3 linked regions of the Halioglobus japonicus genome follow. The protein of the gene in region 2 interacts with the protein of the main gene of each other region in a pairwise test. Links are inferred from orthologs where the notes say so. Each region holds a gene or a part of one and is shown on either strand. Other genes may lie near its edges. The genes, in order: dnaE, BST95_RS18085 and ctaD.

Evidence for each region.
Region 1: the proteins of BST95_RS18085 (region 2) and dnaE interact in binary tests that used the Escherichia coli proteins (3 or more experiments, as listed by UniProt). The link is inferred for Halioglobus japonicus from one-to-one orthologs.
Region 3: the proteins of BST95_RS18085 (region 2) and ctaD interact in binary tests that used the Escherichia coli proteins (3 or more experiments, as listed by UniProt). The link is inferred for Halioglobus japonicus from one-to-one orthologs.

Annotation. Positions count from the first base shown.
Region 1 is NZ_CP019450.1:1,856,086-1,866,598, forward strand. Bases 1-4,046 are described here. They hold dnaE (DNA polymerase III subunit alpha), read left to right. Parts: upstream 1-357; coding sequence 358-3,846; downstream 3,847-4,046. Other genes in these bases: BST95_RS19940 (NUDIX hydrolase), read left to right, coding at 3,960-4,046. Also shown: more of BST95_RS19940, read left to right, coding at 4,047-4,316; BST95_RS08770 (DUF1244 domain-containing protein), read left to right, coding at 4,327-4,617; BST95_RS08775 (arylsulfatase), read left to right, coding at 4,639-6,162; BST95_RS08780 (TIGR03617 family F420-dependent LLM class oxidoreductase), read right to left, coding at 6,214-7,230; BST95_RS08785 (hypothetical protein), read right to left, coding at 7,243-8,265; BST95_RS08790 (PEP/pyruvate-binding domain-containing protein), read right to left, coding at 8,262-10,513. UniProt on the Escherichia coli protein: DNA polymerase III is a complex, multichain enzyme responsible for most of the replicative synthesis in bacteria. This DNA polymerase also exhibits 3' to 5' exonuclease activity. The alpha chain is the DNA polymerase catalytic subunit.
Region 2 is NZ_CP019450.1:3,837,877-3,847,332, reverse strand. Bases 3,791-6,779 are described here. They hold BST95_RS18085 (methionine aminotransferase), read right to left. Parts: upstream 5,865-6,779; coding sequence 4,716-5,864; downstream 3,791-4,715. Other genes in these bases: BST95_RS18075 (indolepyruvate ferredoxin oxidoreductase family protein), read left to right, coding at 6,477-6,779; BST95_RS18080 (Lrp/AsnC family transcriptional regulator), read right to left, coding at 5,865-6,341; BST95_RS18090 (amidohydrolase), read right to left, coding at 3,943-4,728; BST95_RS19850 (hypothetical protein), read right to left, coding at 3,791-3,914. In the rest of the region: BST95_RS18115 (DUF2066 domain-containing protein), read left to right, coding at 1-50; BST95_RS18110 (AI-2E family transporter), read left to right, coding at 38-1,120; DnaA regulatory inactivator Hda, read left to right, coding at 1,110-1,805; BST95_RS18100 (OmpA family protein), read left to right, coding at 1,897-2,937; BST95_RS18095 (DUF3014 domain-containing protein), read right to left, coding at 2,998-3,561; more of BST95_RS19850, read right to left, coding at 3,489-3,790; more of BST95_RS18075, read left to right, coding at 6,780-9,431; BST95_RS20750 (DUF6537 domain-containing protein), read left to right, coding at 9,332-9,456. UniProt on the Escherichia coli protein: Shows aminotransferase activity with methionine and histidine as substrates, and to a lesser extent also with phenylalanine.
Region 3 is NZ_CP019450.1:560,577-569,977, reverse strand. Bases 3,223-6,156 are described here. They hold ctaD (cytochrome c oxidase subunit I), read left to right. Parts: upstream 3,223-3,869; coding sequence 3,870-5,444; downstream 5,445-6,156. Other genes in these bases: BST95_RS02705 (cytochrome c oxidase subunit 3), read left to right, coding at 6,060-6,156; BST95_RS02710 (cytochrome c oxidase assembly protein), read left to right, coding at 5,459-6,016; coxB (cytochrome c oxidase subunit II), read left to right, coding at 3,223-3,854. Also shown: BST95_RS02740 (gamma carbonic anhydrase family protein), read right to left, coding at 1-8; BST95_RS02735 (YheV family putative zinc ribbon protein), read left to right, coding at 86-340; BST95_RS02730 (hypothetical protein), read right to left, coding at 337-969; BST95_RS02725 (MATE family efflux transporter), read right to left, coding at 1,036-2,367; more of coxB, read left to right, coding at 2,709-3,222; more of BST95_RS02705, read left to right, coding at 6,157-7,028; BST95_RS02700 (DUF2909 domain-containing protein), read right to left, coding at 7,103-7,354; BST95_RS02695 (SURF1 family protein), read left to right, coding at 7,415-8,167; BST95_RS02690 (hypothetical protein), read left to right, coding at 8,160-8,828; cyoE (heme o synthase), read left to right, coding at 8,836-9,401. UniProt on the Escherichia coli protein: Cytochrome bo(3) ubiquinol oxidase is the terminal enzyme in the aerobic respiratory chain of E.coli that predominates when cells are grown at high aeration.

The sequences.
Region 1 (10,513 bases), 2.0 Mb from region 2 along the record:
CACGCCTCAAACACTTACCGAGGAAAGCCCTTCGCCGCCTCTCGCTGCGCATTGGCGCGGTCTGATGGTGAGGTAAGCCCCACCGACCATCCGCACTGCTCTTGGCGTGAAAGGCCTCATGATAGTGGCGCCTCATTTTACCTGCCTTGTGGTACGGATCGATGAGCGGAGGCAGCTGTAAGCCTTCAGAAATCGTCGGGAGGCATGGATGCCGTGCGCCGAAGCGCGCCATGGATGGCCTTGCAGCGGTTTCTGAAGGCTTACAGGTGACTCCGATCCGGTTAGCAAAAACTCCGCAAACACTTCGAGCGAGAGAAAACTGCTGCCGAAAAAACCCAACAAATGTACACTGCATGAATGACTTCGTTTGTGCATTTACGCCTCCACTCCGAGTATTCAATTGTCGATGGCCTGGTGCGGCTCAAGCCCCTGATGGGCAGGGTAGCCGAGCTGGGCATGCCCGCCGTAGCAGTCACTGACTTCACCAATTTCTACGGCCTGGTAAAGGCCTACAAAGCTGCCTTTGGCGCCGGTGTGCAGCCCATTTTTGGCACCGACCTCAGGGTGATGGAAGCCGACGATCCCGAGAAGTCCTACCCCATGTGCCTACTGGCCATGAATGAGGCCGGTTACAAGAACCTTACGCTGCTGATATCCCAGGCCTATACCGATGGCCAGTATCTCGGTGAGCCCTATGTGCGCAAAGCCTGGCTTGAGGAGTGCGCTGAAGGCGTGATTGCCCTGTCGGCCGGTGCTGCCGGTGATGTGGGCCATGCACTGCTCAGCGATAAGCCCGAGCTTGCCCGGGAGCGGGCTGAGTACTGGATGAATCTTTACCCTGGGCGCTACTACCTCGAGTTGCATCGCACCGGGCGTGAAGGTGACGAGACTCATCTGCACCGGGCCGTGGCACTGGCTGGAGAACTGGAGTGTCCCGTGGTGGCGACAAACGATGTGCGCTTCCTGGAGGCCTCAGAGTTTGAGGCGCATGAGGCGCGGGTGTGTATTGGTGAGGGCAGGGCGCTGGACGACCCGCGCCGGGTGCGCGCTTATACCGATCAGCAGTACCTGCGCTCGCCCCAGGAAATGCAGGAGCTGTTTGCAGATATTCCCGAAGCACTGGCCAACTCGGTAGCTATTGCCCGCCGTTGTAACGTCGTGTTGGAGTTAGGCAAACCGTATCTGCCCGATTATCCCATCCCCGATGGCATGACCATGGATGAGTTTTTCCGGCAGTTGTCCCACGATGGGTTGGATGCGCGCCTGGAAGTTTTGTTTGATACCAGTGCCAGCGATTTTCCCGAGGTGCAACAACGCTATCGCGAGCGCCTGGATTTTGAGCTCGACACCATTGTGCAAATGGGTTTCCCCGGCTACTTCCTGATCGTGATGGACTTTATCCGCTGGGCCAAGGAGCACGATATTCCCGTCGGGCCAGGGCGGGGTTCCGGTGCCGGTTCGCTGGTGGCCTATGCGATGGAGATTACCGACCTCGATCCCATCGAATACGACCTGCTGTTCGAGCGCTTCCTTAACCCCGAGCGGGTATCCATGCCTGACTTTGACGTCGACTTCTGTATGGAGAAGCGCGACAAGGTTATCGAGTACGTGGCGGATAACTACGGCCGCGAGGCCGTTTCGCAGATTATTACGTTCGGCACCATGGCCGCCAAGGCGGTGGTGCGCGACGTGGCCCGGGTTCAGGGTAAGTCCTACGGCCTGGCCGACAAACTCTCGAAGATGATTCCCTTTGAAGTGGGCATGACCCTGGAAAAAGCGCTCGAGCAGGAAGAGCCACTGCGTGAGTTTCTTGCCGAGGATGACCAGGCCCAAGAAATCTGGGACATGGCCGAGCAACTCGAGGGGGTGACCCGGGGTGTGGGCAAACACGCCGGTGGTGTGGTGATCGCGCCTTCCAAACTGACGGATTTCTCGCCGCTTTATTGCGACGAAACGGGTTCCGGCCTCGTCACCCAATACGACAAGGGCGACGTGGAAGACGCCGGGCTGGTCAAGTTCGACTTCCTCGGCCTGCGTACCCTCACAATCATCGATTGGGCCGTGAAAATGATTAACCCGGCTAGGGCGCGCGCCGGTGAAGAGCCTCTGGATATTATGCAGATTCCGCTGGACGACGCGCCCAGTTTCCGCCTGCTCATGTCCGCCGAGACTACCGCCGTGTTCCAGCTGGAATCGCGCGGTATGAAAGATCTGATCAAACGCCTGCAGCCAGACTGTTTCGAGGACATTGTGGCACTGGTGGCCCTGTTCCGCCCAGGCCCACTGCAGTCGGGCATGGTAGATAACTTTATCAACCGCAAGCACGGGCGCGAGGAAATCTCTTACCCCGACGCGCAATACCAGCACGAGTGGCTGCAGCCGATTCTGCAGCCCACCTACGGCATCATCCTGTACCAGGAGCAGGTGATGCAGATAGCCCAGGAGCTGGCCGGCTATACCCTGGGTGGTGCGGATATGCTGCGTCGTGCCATGGGTAAGAAAAAGCCCGAGGAGATGGCCAAGCAGCGCGCCATCTTCGAAGAGGGTGCCCAGGGCAAGGGTGTTGACGGCACCCTGGCCATGAAGATTTTCGACCTGGTGGAAAAGTTTGCCGGCTACGGTTTTAACAAGTCGCACTCGGCAGCATATGCACTGGTCTCCTATCAGACCTGCTGGCTGAAGACGCATTACCCCGCACCATTTATGGCGGCGGTGATGAGTTCGGAACTCGACAATACCGACAAGATTGTGATCTTTGTCGAAGAGTGCCGGCGCATGAAGCTGTCGCTCAAACTGCCCGATGTGAACGAAGGGCAGTACATGTTCACCGTGAACGAGCAGGACGATATCATCTATGGTCTCGGTGCGATTAAAGGCCTCGGTGAGGGCCCGATCGAGAATATTCTCAAGGCCCGTGAAGAGGGCGGTCCATTTAAGGACCTGTTTGATTTCTGTGCGCGCACCGATCCGCGCAAGGTTAATCGCAAGGCGATTGAAGCTCTGATTCGTTCCGGTGCTCTGGACTCCATGGGCGAGACCCGCTGGGTGCTGATGGCCAGCATGGAGGATGCACTCAAGGCTGCAGAGCAGAGTGCCAGCAACCGGGATGCCGGCATCGATGATTTGTTTGGCGAGGTGGTGCCCAGCCAGGGAAGCGGCCACGAGGATGTGTACGCACCGTTTCGCAATATGCGCCCCTGGCCTGATAAGGAGCGCCTGGGCGGCGAAAAGGACACGTTGGGGCTGTATATTACCGGGCATCCCATCGACGAGTATGAGCGTGAGATCCGTAAATTCGCGCCGACGCGCATCGCCGATTTACGTGCCGACAAGCAGGGGAATCAGGTGCTGGCCGGACTGATTGTGGCCATGCGCACCATGAAGACCAAGCGCGGCGATACCATGGCCATTCTTACGCTCGATGATCGCAGCGCGCGCCTCGAAGTCACGGTGTACGCCGAGGCGTTTAATGAGGCGCGTGAGTTGCTCGGTAAAGACAAGATCGTGATTGTCGAGGGCAAGGTGGCCCACGATGACTATTCAGGTGGCCTGGCCATGCGCGTTAGCGGCGTGCGCGATCTGACCCAGGCCCGCCAGAGCTATGCCTCAGCCCTGAGCCTGCAGTTGCGCGGCGAGCAACTCAATGACACATTTGTTGCCCAGTTACAGCGCACCCTGGAGTCAGGGCGCGGCGGCAGCTGTCCGGTGTCTATGATGTACCTGCAGGGCCATAACCAGGCTCGCTTCACCTGCGGGGAGAACTGGCGTGTGTCGCCGACCGATGAACTGCTGCAATCGCTGCGCGACCAGTTAGGTCAGGACAGAGTGGCGCTGGAATACCGGTGAGGCTTACTGCGGCGCTAGTGCTGACGCTTCTGTTGGCCGCTTGCGCGGACTCTTCCCGTCCCTGCCCTCACCAGGGCAAGGCCGATTTTGCTCCTTCCGGGGGGTGCCTCGCGGTGGTCCACGGTAAGATTTTGTTGATTGAGAATTTGGCCCGAAAAGTGTCGCCCCCTGGTGGCAAATCGTTGCAGGGTGAATCGGCGCAATGTACTGCCCATCGGGAAACTTACGAAGAGATCGGCCTGGACCTGGTCCCCGGTCGACTGTTGCACGTGTTTGATACCGGATTTCATCTTTACCATTGCCAGATTCACGCTGAATCGGGTCAGATCAAGCCCGCTGTACTCGAGGCCCGTCGCGCGATATGGCTCCCTGTAACAGACGTCGATGACGTCGAATGGCGCTTCCCCGGGCAGGGTGCTGCCCTGCGAACTATACTGAATACCCCCTACCAGCAACTCGAACAAGAGTAGAGAAATCAACATGTCAGACACCGACAAAATTGAAGCGGCGGTGTTTCGCCGCCTTCTTGAACACCTCGACAGCCGCAAGGATGTGCAGAACATTGAATTGATGAACCTGGCTGGTTTCTGCCGCAACTGCCTGTCCAAGTGGTATGTGGCCGCGGCACAAGAGCAGGGCGAGAGTGTCGACTATGACGCCGCCCGTGAGCGTGTCTATGGCATGCCGTATGGCGAGTGGAAAGCGCGTTACCAAACCAAGGCTACCCCGGAACAAATGGCGGCGTTTGCGAATAACAAACCCGCTGAATAATTCCAGCGACGAGGAACGATAATGATAAAACTCATCAAACACACGTTATTATTTTGCGCGTTTGCCGTCGTGCCTGCCCTGGCAGACGACAAGCCCAATATCCTGGTGTTCTGGGGTGATGATATCGGCATTACCAATATCAGCGCCTACAGCGACGGCATTATGGGTTATCGCACGCCGAATATTGATCGTATCGCCGATGAGGGCGTGCGCTTTACTGACTACTACGGCGACCAAAGTTGTACCGCCGGCCGCTCCAGTTTCATTACCGGTCAGTCGCCATTGCGTACCGGCTTGTCGAAAGTCGGTATGCCGGGCGCTGAACTAGGCCTCATGGATCGCGACCTGACAATTGCCGAGGTGCTCAAAGATCACGGTTACGCTACCGGGCAATTTGGCAAAAATCACCTGGGTGACAAAGACGAACATTTGCCCACCAATCACGGGTTCGATGAGTTCTTCGGAAATCTCTATCACCTCAATGCCGAGGAAGAACCTGAAGATGTGGACTACCCGACTGCACCGTGGTTCAAACAAAAGTTTGGCCCCCGTGGTGTTATCCGCTCTTATGCGGACGGTCGTATTGAAGATACCGGGCCACTGACGCGCAAGCGCATGGAGAACGTCGACGAAGAAATCGTCGCCGCGGCGAAGAAGTTTGTCGATCAGTCTGTGAAGGCGGACAAGCCGTTTTTTGTCTGGGTGAATACCACCGGCATGCACTTCCGTACTCACCCTGCTGAGAAACACCTGGGTAAGTCTGGCCAGGATTTTTACAACGACGTCATGGTGGCTCACGATGAATTAGTGGGTGCAATGCTCGACCAGTTGGATGAACTCAAGATCGCCAAAAACACCATTGTGTTCTACTCCACCGATAATGGCGTGCACTACAACACCTGGCCTGATGCCGGTATTACGCCGTTCCGCAGTGAGAAAAATTCCAACTGGGAAGGCGCTTATCGCGTGCCCGCTGTCATGCGCTGGCCCGCTAAGGTTGAAGCCGGCCAGGTCTCTAATGCGGTGATGTCACACCTGGATTGGATGCCCACCCTCGTGGCCGCAGCCGGCGATGCCGATCTCAAAGCGGATTTATTGAAAGGCAAGCGCGTCGGAAAGAAGAAATCCAAGCTTCATCTTGATGGTTATAACTTCGTTCCTTACCTGACCGGTGAAAGCGAGGAAGGCCCACGCAAGGAGTTCATTTACCACAATGACGGCGGCTTACCAGTATGTGTGCGCGTTGGCGACTGGAAGATTGTGTATGCAGAGAACCGCGCCCAGACCATGGCGCTGTGGGCCGAGCCTTCTGTGACATTGCGCGTACCGAAGATCTTCAACCTGCGCCGCGACCCCTTTGAACGAGCCGATCACAACTCCAACACCTACTGGGACTGGATGATTGATAAGGCCGCCTGGATGTATATGGCCAGCGCTGTCACCACGCAGTACCTGCAGACGTTTGAACAGTATCCGCCGAGTCAGGTGCCCGATTCCTGGAGCATCGATAAGCTGACGGACAAGTACCTGCAGGATATCAAGTAACCCTGCTCAGGCGCGGATAGAGACCGCGCCAATGGTGTCGCTAAAGCCCACCTACGCGTGGGCTTTTATTTGCTCGATAATCGGTGCCCAGAAACCTTCGGGTGTGGCATAGGGCGTATACAGGCTGATGCGGTTGGGCATGTCGCCGTATTTTTCTCTCACTCGTACGGCAACATTTTCTGGCTCATCGTAGATACAGAAGGCTTCGAAGAAGGTGTCGTCGATCAGATCTGCCAATTGGTCCCACTTCCCTTCCTTAGTCAGGCGATTGGCCTCTGGCTGTAGCTCGCCGTAGCCGATGGCTTCCATCGGGGGTTTGTAGGCGGGGGTAGAGGCGTAAAAACCCAACAGGCCTTTAATGCTGTCCTTGGCGGCTCGCATGGTCTCTTCGGTAGCACCGGTGGCAATCATGGCGCCGAGAGAAATGATGAAATCCGTATTCGACTTGCCGGCCTTCTCCAACCCCTTGTGTACTGCGGGCAGGGCGTGTTGCTCGATAAAGGCCTGGTTGTTAAAGGGGTGCATGATGATGCCGTCGGCCACCTCGCCGGCCACTTCGGTCATTTTTGGCCCCAGCGCGCCAAGCAGCACGGGAGGCTTGCCGTAGGGGTTTTCCCCTGCATTGAACATGGGCGTCATCAAGGTGTGGCGGGTGAATTCACCTTCGAAATTCAGGCGCTCGCCGTCCTGCCAGCAATCGAAAAACGCCTTGGTCGCGAGAATATGCTCGCGCATGCGCGCCGCCGGGCGCGAGAACTCGCAGCCGAAGCGGTTTTCAATATGGGTTTTGATCTGGGAGCCCAGCCCAAGCAAAAATTTGCCCTTGCTGAATTTGTGCAAGTCCCAGGCCTGGTACGCCAGGTGCGAGGGGTTGCGGGGGAAGGCGACGGCAATACCGGTGGCGATATCCAGTTGCGGTGCGTGCTCGGAAGCAAGCAGTAGCGGGAAGAACGGGTCGGTGTTGCCCTCCAGGGTATAGACCCCGTCAAACCCCTCTGCCGCCAGCCGCCTGGCTTCTTCAGCGGCGTTCTCCACCGTGGCGTAAAAGGGCGCGTCGATGCTTGTCATGATGCTGATGTCCTAGTGGTTGCCGGCACTGCCGCTGTCAATGTTGCGATTACATTCGAACCAGCCGGGGCTGGCTATGCCCTGATACGTGTCATCGAATGTACACCGCACCAGCGAGCGCCGATACTCTGTGCGCTTCGGAATGGCGAAGGTATGGGTAATGTCGATTTCGGTGCCTGAGACAGCCGCCATATCGGCACGAATTACCGAGCCGTCTTCACCGGTGAGGACGATGGTGCCGCTTACGGCTTGCTCCGGCGATGCTGCGTTGTATTCCACCTGAAAATCGACGTCCGTGAGGTTGACCATAGCAGCGTCCGCCGGCTTGAAGTAGCCCATTTTGATGGCCGGCCACTCGGGAATATTGACCACCGTGGCCTGCAGGCTGAACTGCTCGTTATTGATGACCAGGAACGCCCACTCCATGTCCCAGGGGCGAGGCCCCCAGGAGTGATCGCGCTCGCCGCGAACATCGAAGACACTCTCAATACCGGCAATACTGGTGGTGCACTGAGCTTTCATGGGTTGCTCATAGCGGTTGGTCGCATAGCCCTCGGCACTGTGACTCTCCACTTCGCCAGCACCCCGGGAGTGCGGTGGTGCTACCGCCTCCAGTTGCAGGTCCACCGCGACCGGAAGCACTGTGCCCAGCCGCACGCCACTGATCACCCTGGCGAATCCCCTGACGCTTAGCTTGCCGTCGACAAGAGGTTGTCCGGGGGTATAGCTGCATTCCAGACCCCAGCCACTGTAGCTAAAGGCCTTGTCGTCGTTATTCAGAGTCAATGCTGAGAAGGGCAAACGGTATTCTTCAATCACCAGCCATTCATTGTTGTGGTAGACAAACAGCCAGAACAGCAGCCGTTCCTGTGTCGGGTGCCAGCCTACCCGGCAGTGCCCGGCGAAAGTGGCATCGTCGTTATACCAGTCAAAGAAGTAGGACTCATTCCAGTCCATGTGATCGGGGCTGAACGGGTGGGGGTATTCATCTTCAGCGACGATGCCGAATTGGCTGATATCGAACGGTGCGCTCATCTCGGGTTACTCCTGGCTTCGCTATCCGTGGTGTTGTCGGTTGTGCTCGGTGTCCCCGCTGATCCGGCGCTGCATTGAAGAACCTCTACAGTACCGTTATCAGCGTCCAGGCGAATCAGGTCACCTGTGGTAATGCGGCGAGTGCCTTCGCGGGTATTTACGATGGCTGGAAGGCCATATTCGCGCGCGATGACAGCGCCGTGAGATACAGAGCTGCCGATGTCAGTTACAAGTCCGGCTATCAGGTTGAAGTAGGGTGTCCAGCCAACGTCCGTAATAGGTGCTACCAGAATTTCACCCGGCTCCAGGGCGCTGGCCTCTTCGACACTATGTGCCACGCGCGCCGGTCCTTCAGCCACACCTCTGGAGACAGCGCGGCCGCGGATCTGACCGTCCTCGTCGTGGGCCCGGGTGCGTTTGTCGATAGGCTGCGGTGGGCCATAGCAGATTTCTTCAAATTCGATCTGGTTCTGAAACGCCAGCGCCATACGCCGTCGATCGGCGATATTGGCCCAGTCGCTCTCTTCGCTGTGCGCGTCATTAGTCAGTGACTGGAGCTCTGCATGGCTGAAAAAGAATACCTGGTCGCTGTCTTTTAGTACGCCTTTGGCGACCAGCCGTTGCCCGAGTACGTGATACGCCTCTGACAAAGTGTGAGTGGCTTTCACCAGCATTGACTTCGTTGCCTCGCGTCGGCGGATGGCGTTGTGAGCTTTAGGCAGAATCCAGCGCAGCCCTCGGGAAAGCTCATCGAGATTGATAGCGGTGGGAGAAACGTCATCTGTGGCGCCGGCCAGTCGGGCTTTGACACTGGCTTGAAGCGTAGACACAAGGCTCTCAGGGTGTTGTGACCAGCTGGGCTGACGCACACAGAGCTCGCGATAGCCGCGATGACCATGTCGTTCCAGAAAGGCGTCGAATGCGTTGGCAATGTCCGATGTGGTTTTGTCGCCCAACCACGCCAGCGCTTCCGCTGGGGATAGTTCGCAAAACGCCTCTGCCGTATCTCGCTCAAGGCCGGCGATCCCGCGGGCAATGTCGTCCAGCTGTTCCACGAGCACGGCACTCTCTACGTCTTTTGCGCCTGCGAGCAGGCGCGCAGCCTCGGATTCATGGTCTGCCTCGTCGCCGGGGCCGCGGGCGAGCATGACGTGCAAGACGGCGCCTGAAAAGCCCGAGGTGGCGGAGGATTGCAGATGCACCCAGTAGGCCCGGTGTAGCACAGGAAGCGCCGTGTTTATGGCTTGTAGAACGGCGGCACTATCGCCTGACGTATTGATACTGAAGCTGTCCAGCTCGGTGCGGAAGGTGTTGATAGCCTTGTCTGCGCCCAGAATGTATTTCAACAGCCTGGCGAACCCCAGCAGCCTGATGGGTAGGGGCCTGGGCGGTGGCCCTTGCAGACCCGGAACTACGCGACCACACAAGCTCTGGCCCTGGGATTCCACATCAATGCCCATGACGCTCGCGGAGGCGACGGCACCGCCAGTCATATTGATGAACATCTGGCCGTGGCTGATGGCGACCTGGGTCCAGTCATCGGTGATAGCGGGGCGTCCGGCATAGGATACGTGCATATGTTGCATTCCCTGTTCGATGCCGCGACCTGTTACCGATAGCGTTAAGGGGCAGCAGGCCCCGGGCATCATTTCGCCAATATTGCAGCGAGTGACTATGTCCTGAGGCGGAACAACCGTGTCCTGCTCACGCAGATCGCTCGCCAGGGTGGTAATAGGCCGGGCCTGTACCCAGTAGAGTTGGCCTGCGCCGTCGATGGCCCATTCCATGTCCAGTGGCTGCCCGGCCTGTTGCGCTGCGGCGCGAGCCTGGCTGATCAGTAACTGCTGTTGATCGTCAGCCAACAGGGGACTGTCGTTGACGACTTCCGAATAGCACAGGGTGCCGGATTCATCGAACTCGTAGTGGTCAGGTGTCGCTTCGCCGCTGACCAGCGCCTCGCCCAGGCCGGCTACAGCGTCAATCACCAGCCGATCGTAGCGGTTGCTTACGGGGTCCACCGTAAAGAGCACACCGGCGACGGCGGCGTCGACCATCTTCTGGACAACCACGCACATGGTCGCCGGGGCGATGTGCTGGTCATGTTGGTAGGCGTCGGCGCGATCGCTGTGCAGCGATGCGACACATTGCTCGATCGCACTTTGCAGTTGTTCCAGGCCCTGAACATTTAGAATGGATTCGTATTGCCCGGCGAAGGAGGCATGCTCGCCATCCTCACCAATGGCAGAGG
Region 2 (9,456 bases):
TGGCCCAGGGTGGTAGCGTCGGCGCACTGGAGTACCTATGGCAGAACTAACGCCCCCAGAGCAAGCGGTTGTGAAACGCTGGCCGTTGCTGCTGGCTACTTTCGTAGTCGCCGCCGTATTGCTCTATCTGTTGGAGCCTATTCTCAGCCCGTTTGTACTGGGAGCGTTGATCGCCTACCTCGGTGATCCACTGGTGGATGCCTGGGAGCGTCGTGGTCTCAGCCGCACCGGCGGTGTACTGGTGGTATTCCTACTCTTCACCTTGCTGTTTCTTGCCGCTGTGCTGTTCGCCGTGCCGAGGTTGCTGCATCAGTTGGATGCGTTGGTGTCACGGGTGCCGGATATCTACTATTGGGTGACCCAGGTGGCCATTCCGTGGCTGCAGGACCGTCTTGATCTACCCGGCTCCAGCTTGCCGCAAATGGATTGGTCGGAGCAGGTGGCCAACAACTGGCAGTCGGTGGGTAAATTCACTGCCAGTATGCTCAGACAGATCACCGGCTCGGGTGCCAACCTGTTATTGGGGCTCGCCAATCTTGCCCTGGTCCCTGTGGTTGCCTTCTACCTGATGCGTGACTGGGATCTGTTAGTGGCCAAGGCCTTAAATCTGCTGCCGGTGGCCTGGCAGGACCGGGTTGGATACATGGTCGGAGAGGCAGATGAAGTGGTTGGCGCTTTTCTCCGCGGACAGTTCCTGGTGATGTGTGCACTGGGTGTTATCTACAGTATCGGGCTGTGGCTGGTTGGTGTGGAGCTGGCGCTGTTGCTCGGGTTGATTGCTGGCCTCGCCAGTATCGTGCCTTATCTGGGCTTCCTGGTGGGCATTCTGGCTTCCTTTATCGCAGCTTATGCGCAGTTTGGTGAGTGGACAGCCCTGATCTGGGTGGCCATTGTGTTCGGCATTGGCCAGGCCCTGGAGTCGATGATTCTTACGCCCGTGCTGGTCGGTGACCGCATAGGCCTGCATCCCGTGGCAGTGATTTTCGCGCTGATGGCGGGCGGCCAATTGGCCGGCTTTGTCGGCGTTGTACTGGCGCTACCGGTAGCCGCTGTCATTATGGTTTTTGTGCGCCATGCGGTGGCGCATTATCGAGCAAGTGAGTTGTACCATGGCGAGTGAAGCTCAGCTGGCGCTGCCAGTCTTCCTGCGAGACGACGCCACATTTGAAAACTATCTGGCGGGGGACGGGGGCGCTGTATTGCTCGGTAGCCTGCGTCAGCAGGTTGCCGCCGAGGGCGAGCCGGTCATTTATCTTCACGGCGGCTCGGGCAGCGGCAAGTCACATCTGCTGCAGGCGGCCTGTCACCTGGCCGGCGGTGGAGCGCTGTATTTGCCCCTGGCCGAACTGGCTGGCTACGCCCCGCAGGATGTGTTGGCGGGCGCAGAGCATATGGCGTTGCTGTGCCTGGATGATCTGGATGCTGTGGTCGGCAACGACGCCTGGGAAATGGCGTTGTTCAATTTGTACAACACTGCCCGCGAAACAGGCTGCCGTCTGTTGCTCGCCGCGGCTGCTTCACCGCGAGCACTTGAAGTTGATCTGGCAGATCTTCGCTCCCGCCTTGCATGGGGAGTGGTGCATCACCTGCCCGCCAGCGACGACGAACGCAAGTGCCTGATACTCGAATTCCGCGCGGCGCTTCGCGGCCTGCAACTGCCCCCGGAGGTTGCCGCCTACCTTGTAAAGCGTGCTCCACGCAGCCTGGATGGGTTGCTCGATTGTCTGGATAAACTCGATCGAGCGTCGCTGGCCTATCAACGGGCGTTGTCCATACCGTTTGTGAAACAGACGCTGGGGTTTTAGCGAACGAATACCCGTGTCTTTGGCTGGCGCTGTCACAATCGAGTGCTACTCTTTGGAGTCATGTAACCAAACCTTAGAGAGCGGTATACCCATGAAAAAAACTTTTCTCCGTTCGGCCGTACTGGCGGCCACAAGCCTGGCTGTCGTTACGCCCGCCGCCCATGCCGAGATTCCCCTGACCCTTAATTTAGGTATGGGCCTGTGGAAAAACGATGGCTCGCGTGAACTGAATGACACCGAGACGCCCTGGGCGGGGCTGGAGTGGGCATTTAATGACAAGTGGGCGGCTGAGGTGTTGTATGCCGATGACGATACCCGCACCGAAGATGGCATGGGCCGCGCCGATATTGTCACCTGGCAGCTCGGAATGAAGTATTACGGTGGCAGCTATATCGGTGATGCGGGACGCATTCGCCCCTATCTGGCGTTTGGTGCTGGCGAGATCGACATTGATTATGGCGATGCCGATACGGTGGAGACCACCTTGAATGGTGGTCTTGGTGCTCGCTGGATGATTACTCAGCGTCTGGGTCTGTCTGGAGAGGCGCGGATGCTCTACAGCCTGGACGAACATTACAAGGACACGCTGCTAAGCGTTGGTCTCAACTACTATCTCGGTGATGTAGACGGCACTTCGGGCGCAGGTGCCAGCGACGCCGACGCATACACGTTCAGTGATGAAGACGGTGACGGCGTGGCCGATGATATGGACCAGTGCCCGGGTACACCTGCCGGCACACGGGTCGATTCCGTAGGCTGTCCGCTGCCGGTCACCCAGGTCGCTTCGATCAAGATGATGGTCAACTTTGGCTTCGATTCGTCCACGGTAGAGGAAAAGTACTTCAATGATGTGAGCGAACTCGCCGACTTCCTCAAGCGTTTTGAGGACGTCCATGTGGACATTGAAGGGCACACCGACAGCAGTGGCCCCGAGAGCTATAACCAGAGCCTGTCACAACGCCGCGCCCAGGCTGTGGCTGACCTGCTGGTTAATGAGCACGGCATAGCACCACGGCGTGTGGAAGCGAAGGGTTATGGCGAGAGTCAGCCTGTGGCGGACAACGCCACCCGTGAGGGTCGCGCTGAAAACCGACGTGTCATGGCGACGCTGGAAGTGGAGTACGCAGAGTAAGCTTGCCAGCACAGTACCCGCGCAAGCAGCCTGCTTGCGTGGGTATCTCGGCTGGCCCACCTACTGCGCAGGCGCCTTTAAGAGCGCAGCCCGAATGGCAGTGGCGTGGGCCTGTAGCTTGCGCTGATTGTCAGGCCCCATGCGAATGAGCTGTTTGGCCAGCGGGCTCAGATTTTCCAGCTCCGGGTCGACGTAGTGCCAGGTAGTTATATCTTTCTCCAATGCGGCCGGCTCGGAAGGCACAGGGGCTGCAATGACAGTGTCCAGTGCTCTGATCAGCGAATTATCCAGTTGTTCTTCCTTGTAACCCAGTGACGCATAGGCCTCCTCCAGCAGCGGTCTGAAGGTGTGGAAGGTTGCCGCCAGCATGTCTGCGTCCAGGCCTGTAATCGCCTGGGTGTAGGCATCGTAGCGATCGTAACTGGCGGGATCGATATAGGCGATATCGCCCTTCTCAATGACGGCAAATTGTGTCGCTGGTGGCGCCAGTTTAAAGACCTCATAGAAGACGCGGCCCTGGCTGGTGGCATCGATAAGCCCTGCCATGCGATTCAGTAGCTGGTCGTTCTCCAGGCCCGCCTCGAGCACACTGCCGGCGACCATCGGGGCGCTGGTGTCGCGCACGACAGGATCGCTGTCTTCCAGCGCAAGCGGGGTGGTGGGGGCGGTGTGTTCGGCTCAGGTAAAGCCTCAACCGGATCTGGCTCGGGGATATCCGGTGCGGGTGTGACAACCGGTTCCGGTTCGGGCAGCGGTTCCGGGGGAGCTGCCGGCGTAATCTCTGTGACTGTCGGCTCGGGCGCGGGGGGCTCTTCCGAACCCAGCATAAACCAGGCGCCAATCAGCGCTATCAGGATAATGCCGATAACAATGGAGAGTAGGGGTGGTCCACTGCTGGATGATTCGAATTCGTCGTAGGGACGATCCTCCTGGTCCGCTTGCATGGGTTGCTCCGTGCCTTCGTTGTCGATATTCATTCGACTCCCCCGGTTGAATTCCGTTCACTTACATCAGCTTAAACTCATCTGCATCCGCGGCAAAGGGAAAACGCTTGCGGTACTCAGCCAGTTCCTCGCCTGAGAATGTGGCGGTGCGAACGTCTTCGGCACCCGCCATATCGATAGCGAGTGTGCCGTCTGCTTTCACGGCGAGACTGTCTCCACTGTAGCTCAGATTATTGGCGTCGTTGCCAATACGATTGACCCCGACCACACAGGCCTGGTTTTCAATGGCGCGGCCAACCAGCAGTGATCGCCAGTGCAGGGCGCGAGTGTCCGGCCAATTGGCGACAAACAGTGCCATGTCGTAGTCCCCCTGATTGCGGGCGAACACCGGGAAGCGCAGGTCGTAACACACCTGGAGGAGAATGCGCCATCCGCGCCAGGCGACCACAACGCGTTCCTTGCCCTCGCCATAGCGTTTGTGCTCTCCCGCCATGCGGAATAGGTGGCGCTTGTCGTAGTGATGGCAGTTATCTGGTGTGACGAACAGCATGCGGTTGTAGACCGTTGTCTGTTCCGCCTCGGTAACCGGCGCAATCGCGACGCTGCCGGTAATGGCGCAATCGTATTGTTGGGCCAGCGCCTGCATCCATTGTTCGGTGGCGCCGCCGGGTGCCTCGGCATTGGCCAGGGCATTCATTGAAAAACCGGTGGTGAACATTTCTGGCAGTACGATCAGGTCTGACTGGGCGGCATGTTCGGCGATCGACTTGGCGATTTGCCGGCGATTGTCTTCGGGTGACTCCCAGGCCAGTGGCCGCTGAACCAGAGTGACGTTTAAATCTTGCATAGAATCTCCGCTGCCTGCAGCAGTACCTCGTCGGACTTGGCAAAGCAGAATCGCAGATAGTGTTGCGCCTGCGGCTGCTCGGAAAAAATGGATATGGGGATGGAGGCGACACCTACGTCGCGCGTCCACTGTTCGCACAACTCATAATCCGGCGTATCAGTAATGGCGCTGTAGTCCAGCAGCTGGAAATAGGTGCCTCCGCTGGGGGTGATCTTGAAGCGCGAATCTGCCAGGGCATTGTAGAACAGATCGCGTTTCGCCTGGTAGAAGCTGGCGAGGGTCTGCGGGTAGCCTGGTTCCGCCGCGAGGAAGTCTGCGATGGCCTGTTGGACGGGGGTTACCGCCACGAACGCCACGAATTGATGCACTTTGCGCATCTCTGCGGTGAGTGCAGGCGGCGCCACGCAATAGCCGGTCTTCCAGCCCGTGACGCTGAATGTCTTGCCAAAGGAATAGTGGGCGAAGCTGCGTTGGCGCAGGCCTTCCCATTGCAAAACGGAGCAGTGCTGCCTGCCATCGTAAATCAGGTGCTCGTAGACTTCGTCGCTACTGACCAGCAGGTCATGCTCCTCCGCCAGCGCCTGCAACTCGTCCATGTCTGCAGGGGTAAATGTGCTGCCCGTTGGATTGTGCGGTGTGTTGACCATGATCATGCGGGTGCGCGGGGTAACGGCGTCGCGAATTTTCTGCCAGTCTGGCGAGAAACCATCGTTGCCCAGCGGCACGTGGATAGCCACGCCTCCGGCCAGTTCGATAGAAGGTTCGTAGCTGTCGTAGCAGGGGTCGAGCACAATTACTTCATCGCCGGGTTTCACGCAGGCCATCACGGCGCAGTAAATGCCCTCGGTGGCTCCTGGTACCACGGTAATTTCAGTGTCGGGGTTTACGGAAACGCCCCGGGTAAGTTGCAACTGATGTGCCAGTTGTTCGCGCAGCGCGGGCAGGCCGGCCATGGGTGCGTACTGGTTGTGGCCCTCCATGGTGGCCCTGGCGAGCGCCTCGCGCAGCCCCAGCGGAGCCTCGAAGTCCGGGAAGCCCTGGGAGAGATTGATGGCATTGTGCTCTGCGGCCATGGCCGACATGCGGGTAAAAATGGTGGTGCCGACCTTGGGCAGCTTCGTTTGCAGGGTGACCATTTACAGTTGGGTATCCAGTGGTAGTTCGGTGGTGTTCTTGATTTCGGTAACCGCCATATGCGAGTGCAGCTCGCGTATGGAGGGGCTGGCGGTGAGTGTGTTACGCACGAATTCCTCGTAATGGCGAATGTCGCGAGTGACGATCTTCAGCATATAGTCCCATATCCCGGTCATGGTGTAACACTCGGTGACTTCCGGGTGGCCCACAATGGCCTGTTCGAACTCGATCAGGTTCTGGCGCCCGGTAGAGGTGAGGTTAATGGTGGCGAATACTACCACGTCCATTCCCAGGGCGGCCCGGTCGAGCAGGGCCACGCGTCGCTTGATCAGGCCGTCTTCCTCAAGGCGATTGATGCGGCGCCAGCAGGGTGATTGAGACAGGTTGATGCGCTCGGCGATGGCGGCGGTGCTTGTCGTGGCGTCCCGCTGGAGTATTTTCAGGATTTCTACGTCCTGTTTGGCCAGTGATTCGGTCATATTATTCTCTTATGTATTTTCAAATAGATAATTTATGCATATTTTGTCTTAAAACGTGCGTAAATCAAATAATAATTCCCGCTGGAATCGCTCAGAATATCGGCACTAATAAGCATGGCCGGCATGGTGATAGCAATGGGATCCGCTCAGTTCCGTAAAGTCTCTCTGGACGACAAATATGCACTGGATGCAACGCGTGCTTATATGACAGGCATTGAGGCGTTAGTGCGCCTGCCGATGCTGCAGCACCAGCGGGATGTGGCGCGCGGGTTGAACACAGCGGCATTCATCTCGGGCTACCGGGGTTCCCCGCTGGGTAACGTCGACCAGGCGATGTGGAAGGCACGGCCGTTCCTTGCCGAGCACAATATTCACTTCCAGGCAGGTATTAACGAAGACCTCGCCGCTACCGCCGTGTGGGGTAGCCAGCAGACCAACCTTTTTCAGGGCGCCAAGTACGATGGCGTGTTTGGCATGTGGTATGGCAAAGGCCCTGGCGTCGACCGGTCCATGGACGTGATCAAGCACGCCAATGCCTTTGGCACCTCGCGCTATGGCGGTGTACTGGCCGTTGCCGGTGATGACCACGCCTGTAAGTCCTCAACCTTGCCTCACCAGTCTGAGCACATGTTTATGGGCGCTTCTGTGCCTGTACTGGCACCTGCCAATGTGCAGGAAGTGCTCGATCTTGGCGTTATGGGTTGGGAACTGTCGCGCTACTCGGGTTGCTGGGTGGCACTCAAGGCCATTACCGAAAACATGGATTCGGCGATTTCCGCCGATGTCGATCCCGGGCGTATTCAGATTGTCGTGCCGGAGGACTTTGACCTGCCGGAAGACGGTGTCCACGGCCGCTGGCCGGACAAGCCCCTCGACCAGGAACTGCGGCTCAACAAATACAAGATTTACGCGGCGCGCGCGTTTGCCCGTGCCAACAGTATCGACCGGATTGTGGTCGATAGCCCCAACGCCAGGTTGGGCATTATCACCAGCGGTAAGGCCTACCTGGATGTTATGCAGGCGCTTGAGGATATGGGCATTACCGAGGCCGTGGCTGCGGAAATCGGCCTGCGTGTTTACAAAGTGGGCATGCCCTGGCCGCTCGAGCCGCAGGGTACCCATGAGTTCGCCGAAGGCCTTGAAGAAATACTTGTGGTCGAGGAAAAGCGCTCGATCATCGAAGACCAGTTAACGGGCCAACTCTACAATTACCCTGTGGGCTCCCGCCCCCGCGTGATTGGCGAATTCGACGAAGACGGCCGCGATCTGCTGCCAAACCTGGGTGAGCTTACCCCGGCGACAGTAGCCCTGGCGATTGCCGGCCGTGTGCGCAAATTCTACAACTCCGAGAGCATGGAACAGCGCATCCGCTGGATCGAGGAAAAAGAAGCCTCGCTGGCCACACCGCGCGACACCATTGAGCGCGTACCGCACTTCTGTAGCGGCTGTCCGCACAACACCTCAACCAAAGTGCCTGAAGGCAGCCACGCTCTGGGTGGCATTGGTTGTCACTATATGGCCACCTGGATGCCTGACCGCGAAACGCACACGTTCACGCAAATGGGCGGCGAGGGTGCGACATGGATTGGCCAGGCGCCGTTTACCGATACTGAACACGTGTTCCAGAACCTCGGCGACGGCACTTACTTCCATTCGGGCATTCTCGCTATTCGCGCTGCGGTATCCGCCGGTGTGAACATTACCTACAAAATTCTGTACAACGATGCAGTGGCTATGACCGGTGGGCAGCCCATTGATGGCCCCCTGAGTGTGGGTGACCTGATACTGCAATTGCGCGGCGAAGGCGTGCGCCGCATTACGCTGGTGAGCGACGCACCAGAACAGTGGCGCGGCCAGTTCCGCGATGTGCCGGGCTTCAGTCTGCATCACCGCGATGAAATGGACGCGCTGCAGAAAGAGCTGCGCGAATTCAAAGGCACCTCGGTGATTGTCTACCAGCAGACCTGCGCGGCGGAGAAGCGCCGCCGTCGCAAGAAGGGCATCATGGATGACCCCAACGTGCGGCTCTTTATCAATGACGAGGTGTGCGAGGGCTGCGGTGACTGCAGCATTAAATCCAACTGTCTGTCTGTTATGCCCAAGGAAACAGCACTGGGCCGCAAACGAGAGATTGACCAGAGCGCCTGTAATAAAGACTACAGCTGTGCCAACGGTTTCTGCCCGAGTTTTGTTACCGTGGTGGGCGGCAAGCTGAAGAAGTCGGCGGGTGACCTGAGCGGCACTGACGTTCTCTTTGATCCCCTGCCCGAGCCCCAGCTGCCTGCACTGGAGCGCCCCTGGAATACGGTCGTGACAGGTGTGGGCGGCACTGGTGTGCTGACAATTACCGCGCTGATGGCCATGGCCGCACACATCGAGGGCAAGGGTTGTGCCACCATGAACCAGACTGGTCTCGCCCAGAAATTTGGCGCCGTCGTCAGCCATGTGCGGGTGAGCAACCACCAGGATGAGATCAAGGCGGTGCGCATTCCCGCGGGTGAGGCCGACCTGCTGGTAGGCTGCGATATGGTCGTGACCTCTACTTACGAGGCCATGGGCAAGGTTGCTCATGGGCGTACACGAGCTGTGGTCAACGACAAGGAAGTGGCCACTTCTGCCTTTGTGTTAAACCCGGATGCGCCGTTCCCGACCGCCTCGATGAAGGACAAGATCGAAACGGAAGTCGGCGACAACGCCTGCCACTTCATCAACGCGACCGAAATTGCGACTCAGCTACTGGGCGATTCCATTGCCAGCAATCTGTTCCTGTTGGGCTTTGCCTGGCAACAGGGCCTGGTGCCCGTGTCCGCCGCTGCCCTGGAGCAGGCCATTGAACTCAATGGCGTGGCTGTTGAATTTAATAAACAGGCGTTCCTGTGGGGCGCCGCTGTGCCCATCAGCCCCAGAAAGTACTGCAGCTGGTGCGTAGCGAGGCGCCTGAGAAGTTTCCCGAAACACTCGATGAAGTACTCGAGGATCGCGCCGCTCGACTGGTCAGCTACCAGGGACAGGCACTGGCCGACGAGTATCGCGCTGAAATACAGGCACTGCGTAAGCGTGACCCCCACTCCGAGAATAGCCATTCACTGACACTGGCGGCAGCCAGGCAGTTGTT
Region 3 (9,401 bases), 3.3 Mb from region 2 along the record:
TGTTGCATGGAGGGTCTCGCTGGGTCGGTGGGCTGCTACAATAGCCAGCCCCGGCCTCATTGGCCAGCATCAGAGAGCACGCATTATGTCATCCGATCATACCCGTCGACGTTTTATTGCCGGAGCGGTCTGCCCCCGCTGTGGAGCGATGGACAAAATCGTGGTCGACATGGACAGTAACCAGCGTGAATGTGTGGCCTGCGATTTCAGCGAGGCCCGCCCCGAGGCACCGCCCTCCCCGTCGGAACTGCCCACGCGCGTCAGCCGGGCTGCGGCGCGACGCGTGGAGACTCCCGCGCAGGTGGTAACCCTGGTAGATCCCGCCAAAACAGACGATTAACCGGCCAGGCGCAGGCGTATTTGCTGGGGTGAACCGGTCAGCGTCTCGCTGCTGGCTATCGGCGGTGTTGGTGCGTCCGTGCCGGGTAGCGCCTTGACCTTTTCCCAGACATGCTCCCGCTCCAGCAGTTGCGCGGCGGCGTATTGCACCAGCTGCTCCAGGCGCGTGGCGAACTCGTCTCCGAGCAGGTGGTGGACGATGAGGTTGGCTTCGGTCATGTCCAGGGGCAGCAGCGGCCGCTGTACGTGGCGGAAATGGTGATCATTCACCTCTTCCAGCAGTCGGTGCGCCAGGAAGGCTTCGTCGAGCAGCGCCTCCAGCCCGCCAGCCTGCGGTAGTTCCTCTGGCGGGCTCAGGAAGTAGTCCTCGGCAATGTGCAGAAAGGGCGCCGCGTAATCGAAAAAGCCAAATTGCTTACTCACCGCGGTCACCAGGCTCAGGCAGCCTGGCACACTCTCCACGTAATCGATAACAAAGGCGAGCAACGCCTCGGCCGGTTCTTCGGTCGGGAGCTCTAGTTTGGCGTGCAAGTCCGGAAGGCGCCGTTCCAGTGTGTGGCGCAAGTCATGAGTGCGCGATTCATGGTCCAGCGCACGGTTGATGCTCTCCCGGATATCGGTTGTGCTCATGTCGCCGTCCGATAAGGATCATCTGCCTGCGGTAACAGCAAAGGCTAGTACAAGCTGGGGGATTTGCTAATGTACGGCGGCCTGCCAGGCCTGTCGCTGTGACACCTGGCGATAGCAGGCATACAGCGTAATGCCCCGCGCCAGGTTGAAGGCGGCGAAGGACAGCCACAGGCCGTGGTTGCCCCAGCCGGTGGTCAGGTACCACAGCGGCAGGTAGACACCCAGGGTCGAGATCAGCATGGTGGTCATCATGTGGCGGGTCTGGGCGCTGCCAATAAATACCCCGTCCAACAGATAGCTGGGCGCCGCCAGCAGCGGCAGGACCACCAGCCAGGGGTAATATTGGCCTATGAGTTCTTTTACGGAATCAAGGCTGGTCAGCGCATTCAGCAGGGGAGCCTCAAACAGCACCAGGGCGACACTGACAGTGCCCGCCGACACCGCGGTCCAGAGCGTGCAGCGCGCCACAACCCGGTAGAAACCGGGCAGGTCGCCCGCCCCCAGGCGATTGCCGGTGAGCCCCTCGGCAGCATAGGCGAAGCCGTCCATCCCGTAGGCGCCAATCAGCAGCAGTTGGATCATCAGGGTGTTGGCGGCCAGGGTATCGGTGCCAAAGTTTTCGCCGGCGGCAGTGAAGAACGCGAAACTGAACAGCAGGCAAATGGTTCGGACGAACAGGTAGCGGTTACTGCTCAAAATTAGGCTGTAAGCGCTCACAATCTTCATATCTCTCATAACAGCTTGAGTATTCAGCTGGTGCCGATGTCGCCACACCGTATACAGGGCAAGGGTACAACCCAGGTATTCGGCGATTACGGTCGCCATTGCGGCCCCATCGCTGTTGAGCCCAAGCCCCATAACGAACAGGAAATCCAGGGCGATATTGGTAAGGTTGGTGGCGACCACAATAAGTAGCGGCCAGCGGGTATCCTGACGGCCAATGCACCAGCCCACCACGGTATAGGTCAGAAGTACCGCTGGTGCGCTGAGGATACGAATGTTCATGTAGCTATCGGTCAGAGGCGCCAGCTCAGGCGCGGGCGCCATCATGCCCATGCCCAGTGCAAGTAACGGGGCATGGAACAGCAGTACCCCTGCTGCTATCACCAGTGCGATGGCGCTGGAACGAAAAAGTACCAAAAAGGAATCATGATGGTTGCCGGCGCCCTCTGCCAGAGCCACGGGGCCGGTGGTGCCCATGCGCAGAAACGAGAAGCCCCAGTACAGGAAGGACAGGATCGCCGCGCCAACCGCAACGGCCCCCAGATATTGGCTGTTGTCCAGGTGACCTAGAATCGCTGAATCCACCAATCCCAACAGCGGAATGGAAATATTCGAAAGAATGGCCGGCCAGGCGATATCCCAGATTTTGCGATCCAGCGTCCGGTGTGACGTCATATCTGGTTAAACCTGCCTCAAGTTTTGGCCGCTATGCCTTTGATTTGTGGAAGTTTGCCGCTCTGGGCGGCCAGGAAAGCCTTGGGATTTGGCGACCAATATGGTTATACTCTGAGCGTTTCTGTCCTGCGTCTAATTGTCGCACCATGGGCAGAACGAAGTCAGCTGGTAATTCCGTACCCTGTCTTTGCATCGGGCAACCTCCCCAAGGTTTGCCTGGAGGCGACGTCGTTTGTGCTTAAAACGGCCCGCGAGGTGGTAGGCAATGCGAGGGGCTATTAACAAAAGCCAGTTGATGGGAAGTACTTATAAATAGATAAACTACAATGGAGACACGGGAAATGTGTTGTATCGCGAAGCGGCTGTTCAGGCTCGCGCTTGGTCCTGTGCTTGTGTTGTTTAGCTCCGCTGTCCTTGCGGCTCACGGCGACATGAATGAAGTCAACATGTCACCGGGTGTCACTGATGTGGGCGCGCAGATCTACAACCTGCATATGATCATCCTCGGTATCTGTACAATCATCGGTATCGGGGTGTTCGGGGTAATGTTTTATTCCATCTACGCCCACCGCAAATCCAGGGGCCACGAACCGGCCACCTTCCACGAGAGCACCAAGGTAGAGATCGCGTGGACCGTGATTCCGTTCTTTATCCTCATTGGTATGGCGTTCCCGGCAACGTCAACGCTGCTCGAAATCTATGACAACGATGAAGCTGAAATGGACGTCATCGTCACGGGCTACCAGTGGAAGTGGAAATACGAATACCTGAATGAAGAGGGCGAGAACGTCAGCTTCTTCTCCAACCTTCGCACCAGCCAGGGCGAGATCTACAACAGCGAAGACAAAGGCCAGCACTACCTCCTGGAAGTGGATGAGCCGCTGGTGTTGCCCACCGATACCAAGGTGCGTTTCCTGGTAACTGCCAACGACGTGATCCACTCCTGGTGGGTTCCTGAGCTTGCAGTGAAGCGCGATGCGATCCCCGGCTTTATCAACGAAGCATGGACCAAGACCTCTGTTGAAGGTGTTTACCGCGGCCAGTGTGCTGAGCTGTGTGGTAAAGACCACGGCTTTATGCCGATTGTGGTCAATGTGGTGAGCAAAGAAGAATACGCCGAGTGGCTCGGTGGCAAGCAGACCGAAGCGGCCCAGATCAAAGAGCTGATGGCCAAGACCTTTACGCTCGATGAGCTGATGGAGCAAGGCAAAGCGGTTTATGATCGCAACTGTCTGGCGTGCCACGGTGCTGCCGGTGAAGGCGGCGTGGGTACGGCGATTGCCGGCAGCCCCATTGCCACCGGTGAACTGGGTGGCCACCTCGATGTGGGCATTAACGGCGTGCCCGGCACCGCGATGCAGGCCTTTGGCCCGCAGCTGAACGATGTCGATATGGCCGCTGTTATCACTTACCAGCGCAACGCATTCGGCAACAATATGGGCGACATGGTTCAGCCCATTGATGTCTTTAACCACAAGAAAGGCTAAGCGGAGGATTTAGCGATGGGAGATCATCATCACGGCCCCGCCAAGGGCATTTCTCGGTGGCTCTTTACCACCAACCATAAAGACATTGGAACCATGTACCTGTGGTTCTCGTTCGCCATGTTCCTGCTTGGCGGCTTTTTTGCCATGGTTATTCGTGCCGAGCTGTTCCAGCCCGGCATGCAGCTGGTAGATCCGGCATTTTTTAACCAGATGACCACCATGCACGGTCTGGTCATGGTATTCGGGGCGATTATGCCCTCCTTCGTTGGCCTGGCTAACTGGATGATCCCGATGATGATCGGGGCGCCGGACATGGCTCTGCCACGGATGAATAACTGGAGTTTCTGGATCCTGCCACCCGCATTCCTGCTGCTGGCATCGACTCTGTTCATGGAAGGCGGCGCGCCCGCTTTCGGTTGGACGTTCTACGCTCCGCTGTCGACCACTTACGCGCCGCCGTCAGTGACTATCTTCATTTTCTCAGTCCACGTACTGGGTCTGTCGTCCATTATGGGCTCGATCAACATCATCGCCACGGTGATGAACATGCGCGCGCCCGGTATGACCTACATGAAGATGCCGCTATTCGTCTGGACCTGGTTGATCACCGCCTTCCTGCTGGTGGCGGTAATGCCGGTACTGGCCGGTGCGGTCACCATGATGTTGATGGATATCCACTTTGGCACCAGCTTCTTCTCGGCTGCCGGCGGCGGTGACCCGGTACTGTTCCAGCACGTGTTCTGGTTCTTCGGTCACCCTGAGGTATACATCATTATCCTGCCGGCATTCGGTGTGGTTTCGCAGATTATCCCTGCGTTCTCCCGCAAGCCGCTGTTCGGTTATGACTCCATGGTGTACGCCACAGCGTCGATTGCGTTCCTGTCCTTCATCGTATGGGCGCACCACATGTATACCGTGGGTATGCCAATCGCAGGCGAGCTGTTCTTCATGTACGCCACCATGCTGATTGCGGTACCGACGGGTGTGAAGGTCTTTAACTGGATCTCCACCATGTGGCGCGGTGCACTGACCTTTGAAACCCCGATGCTGTTCTCCATCGGCTTCCTGGTACTGTTCACCATTGGTGGCTTTACCGGACTGATGTTGTCTATTGCACCGGCGGACTTCCAGTACCACGATTCCTACTTCGTGGTCGCCCACTTCCATTATGTAATGGTTGCGGGTGCGGTATTCTCCATGACCGCTGCGGTGTACTACTGGCTGCCCAAGTGGTGCGGCAAGATGTACAACGAAACCATGGGTAAGACCCACTTCTGGATTTCCTTCATCGGCTTTAACCTGACCTTCTTCCCGCAGCACTTTGTGGGTCTGGCAGGTATGCCGCGTCGTATTCCGGACTACGCTCTGCAGTTTGCTGACTTCAACATGATGTCTTCCATTGGTGCCTTTATTTACGGTGCCTCGCAGATCCTGTTCCTGTACAACGTGATCGCTACTATTGTCTCCGGCAAGCCCACCTCTGAAGAGAAGGTATGGGACGGTGCGGAAGGCCTGGAGTGGACTGTGCCCACACCTGCGCCCTACCACACGTTCGAGACACCTCCCAAGATCGAAGCGTCTGCGCACTGATTGGTGGGAGTTAAGTGATCAAGGTAAGCGCCAATCCTGCCATCGATACCGTCATCAAGCTGGTGGCGGTAGCGGTGGCCATGTTTGCGTTTGTCTTTGTGGTGATGGTGCCGCTCTACGACGCGCTGTGTGATGCCCTAGGCATTAACGGCAAGACGTCCGCCCAGGCGTACACTTCGGTGGTTGCCGAGGTTGACGAGAGCCGCACCGTGACAATCCAGTTCATGGCGACCAATAACGAGGGCATGCCCTGGGAATTTGGTCCTGACGTGAACGCGATGAAGGTGCATCCTGGTGCTGTGAACGACACGGTGTTTCACGCCCGCAACCCGCTCTCTGAAGCCATGGTTGCCCAAGCGGTTCCCAGTGTCTCGCCGGCCCGTGCGGCCGAGTACTTTCACAAAACAGAGTGTTTCTGCTTTAACCAGCAGCCTCTGAACGGTGATACCGCGACTGAAATGCCACTGCAGTTCATTGTCGATCAGGATTTGCCGCGGGATATCCGCACTATCACCCTGTCGTACACAATATTTGATGTAACTGATATGGCGGGCGGCGTAGCCGCCCGTTGAGGCGCAGGTTGGGGAACCTGCGAGCTAACGGAGATATATAACGATGAGTAATCCGACCTCGACAGAGTACGAAAAGTACTACGTCCCAGAGCAGAGCAAGATGGCGGTACTCGCCACCATTGGCCTCATGCTCTCGATTTTTGGCGCCGCCAGCGTCATGAACGACAAGACCTTTGGTGACGGTATCACCAGTGGGTCCTGGTCTACACTGATCTTTGGCCTGTTCTGGTTTATGGCGGTACTGTTTGTGTGGTTCCGCACGGCAATTCGCGAAAACATCGCCGGCATGAACAGCGCCCAGCTCAAGAAATCCTATGTGATGGGGATGTTCTGGTTCATCTTTTCTGAGGTGATGTTCTTCTTCGCCTTCTTTGGTGCACTGTTTTACGTGCGCACCCTGGCGGGCCCCTGGCTGGCTGGTGAAGGTGAAGGCGGCCGTATGAACGGCCTGCTGTGGGAAGGCTTCCAGTATGCCTGGCCGATGATGGAAACACCTCAGGAAGCTGTGGGCGGTGCCGCGGTTCAGCCTTTGGCCAACAACGGCTCTTTCACCTCCGCTGAGACGTCCATGGCCTTTAGCGAAGTATCGGCCTGGTACAAGTGGCTACCACTGTGGAACACCATTATCTTGCTGACTTCCAGCTTCACTGTGCACATGGCGCACATGGGCATTCTTGCAGGCAACAAGCGCAAGTTTAACGCCTGGCTAGGTATTACCGTTGGCCTGGCGATTATCTTCCTGTTCGTGCAGTACTACGAATACTATGAAGCCTACGCGCACTTTGGCCTGACCCTGAATTCGGGTATCTACGGATCCACGTTCTTCATGTTGACCGGTTTCCACGGCTTCCACGTGCTCATGGGTGCGACCATGCTGGCAATCCAGCTGATTCGAAGCCTGCGTGGCCACTTTACCGCGGATGACCACTTCGGTTTCGAGGCGTCCAGCTGGTACTGGCACTTTGTTGATGTGGTCTGGGTGTTCCTGTTCCTGTTTGTTTACATTCTGTAAACGACGGCGAGCAGGTTTAGCCCAGGCAACGAGACCCCCGCCCTGATGCGGGGGTCATCGTATCCGGGGCCTGATTATTGCGATGCGGGTTCTTCGGTCAAAGGCTGAGGTCCGGCATCCCAGGGATTGCGATTACCGAGTTGGCCGGTGGCAATACCGTAGATGATGACCAATAACAGCGCGACGCCCAGAGTGAGGCGCACGCCGAGCGAATGAAAGGTGCGCTTTTTGTTTTTGTCCCCCTGATCAACCATCAGGTAGTAGAATCCACTTCCCAGGCTGGCGACCAGGGCCAGCATCAGAATGATTATTAACGCTTTTAACAATGGGGTACCTCCTAGCGTGAGCCTGCAGTATAAACCACTCCGGGAAACGGGCGCTGGCTAATGTCGGGCCCGCTGGAATTTGATTTTGAGTGGCGTATTACGCTGTTCACCCTGTTGCTGTTGCCGCTGCTGATCTCGCTGGGTTTCTGGCAAATGGACCGGGCCCAGGAAAAAGCGGCGCTGGCCCAGGCGTTTACAGCCAAACAGGCCAGCCCCCCTGCCCCACTGACCGCAATCGATGGGCAGTCAGCCCAGGCGCTGGCCTATTTGCCGGTCAGTCTTGAAGGCAAATACCGCAACGAGTATTTCCTGCTGGATAACCGCATGCAGGCAGGCAAGTACGGCAATGAGGTACTGGCGTTGTTTGAGTTGGAAAACGGTGAGCTGGCGCTGGTTAATCGCGGCTGGGTGGCGGCCGACCCGAGCCGCCAGCGATTGCCGGAAGTTCCGCCAGCCCCAGCGGCTGTGCGCCTTACCGGCCATGTTTATGTGGCGCCGGGAACGCCGTACCTGCTGGCGGATGAGGCGCTGGCAGAGGGCTGGCCCAAGCGGATACAGGCGGTGGAGATGAACAAGATTAGCGCGGCACTGGACGGGAATGTGTTCCCCTACCCGGTGCGCATCGACGCCGGCCAGCCCGGTGCGCTGAGCGTGGACTGGCAGGTGATTAATGTCAGTCCGGAGAAACACACAGGATACGCCGTACAGTGGTTCACCATGGCCGCGGTACTGGCATTGATTTACCTGCTGCGCAGTACCAATATCTGGCAGCTGTTGCGAGGCCGCAGGAGGGCCGGCGACGACCATGAGTGAAGCACAAGACGATATCCAGCTGCGCAATAACCGGCTGGTCCTACTCACTATCATCGGCATACCGGTGACGATGATTTTGACGGGCACCTGGCTCTGGTACTTTGTGATCAACGGCAAGCTCGACCTTGTCGACGCCCTTGGCACGGCCAATATGGGTACGCTGGTCCAGCCGCCGCGGCAGTTGGACGACTACCCGCTGCTGGCCCAGAACGGTGAAGCAGGGCCCTACGCGGACCTGCCGCTGAAATGGACGTTGCTGGTGGTAAATAATGATCCTGTTTGTGACGCCACCTGTGAAAACAGCTTGTATATGACCCGCCAGATTCACATCGCCATGGGTAAAGAGCTGAATCGTATCGATCGCATGTACATTTCCGAGGTGCCGGTCGCCGAGACACAGCTGGGTGTCGCCCAGCTCAGTGACGAGCGCCCTGCCCCGGCAAGCTTTGCCGAATACCTCGAGGCGGAGCAGAAGGGGCTGACGCCGCTGGTATTGGGTGATCGCGCCTTTGATCAGCTGTTCCCCGAGCTCGCAGCCGACCAGACCACCTGGTACCTGGTGGATCCCGCCGGTTGGGTGATGATGTCTTACACTGGGGACATTTCCTATAAGGATGTCATCTCCGATCTCAAATTTCTGCTGAAGAATTCCAATGGGTAGCAGCGCCATGGCAGACGTACAGACCACACAAGCGGCCAGTTGGCGCGACTACAAAGAGCTGACCAAGCCCAATGTCGTGCTGCTGATGATCCTCTGCTCAGCCATCGGCATGTTCATGGCGGTACCTGGCATGGTGCCCCTGGATGTGTTGATTCTGGGTAATCTGGGCATTGCCTTGTGCGCCGGCGCGGCGGCGGCAGTGAATCACCTGGTAGACCAGCGCATTGACCAGCAAATGGCGCGCACCCTGAACCGCCCGGTGGCCACCGGCAAGGTGGGCAACACCCAGGCGGCGATCTTCGCCCTGGTGATTGGCGGGCTCGGTATGGGCATCCTGTTTGTGTATATCAACGCCCTCACGGCCTGGCTGACCATCGCGTCGCTGCTCGGCTATGCGGTGGTATACACCATGTTCCTCAAACGGGCGACGCCCCAGAATATTGTCATCGGTGGCCTGGCGGGCGCGGCCCCTCCCCTGCTTGGCTGGACAGCCGTTACGGGTGAGATCCACGGCCACGCCCTCCTCCTGGTGCTGATTATCTTCGCCTGGACCCCGCCGCATTTCTGGGCCCT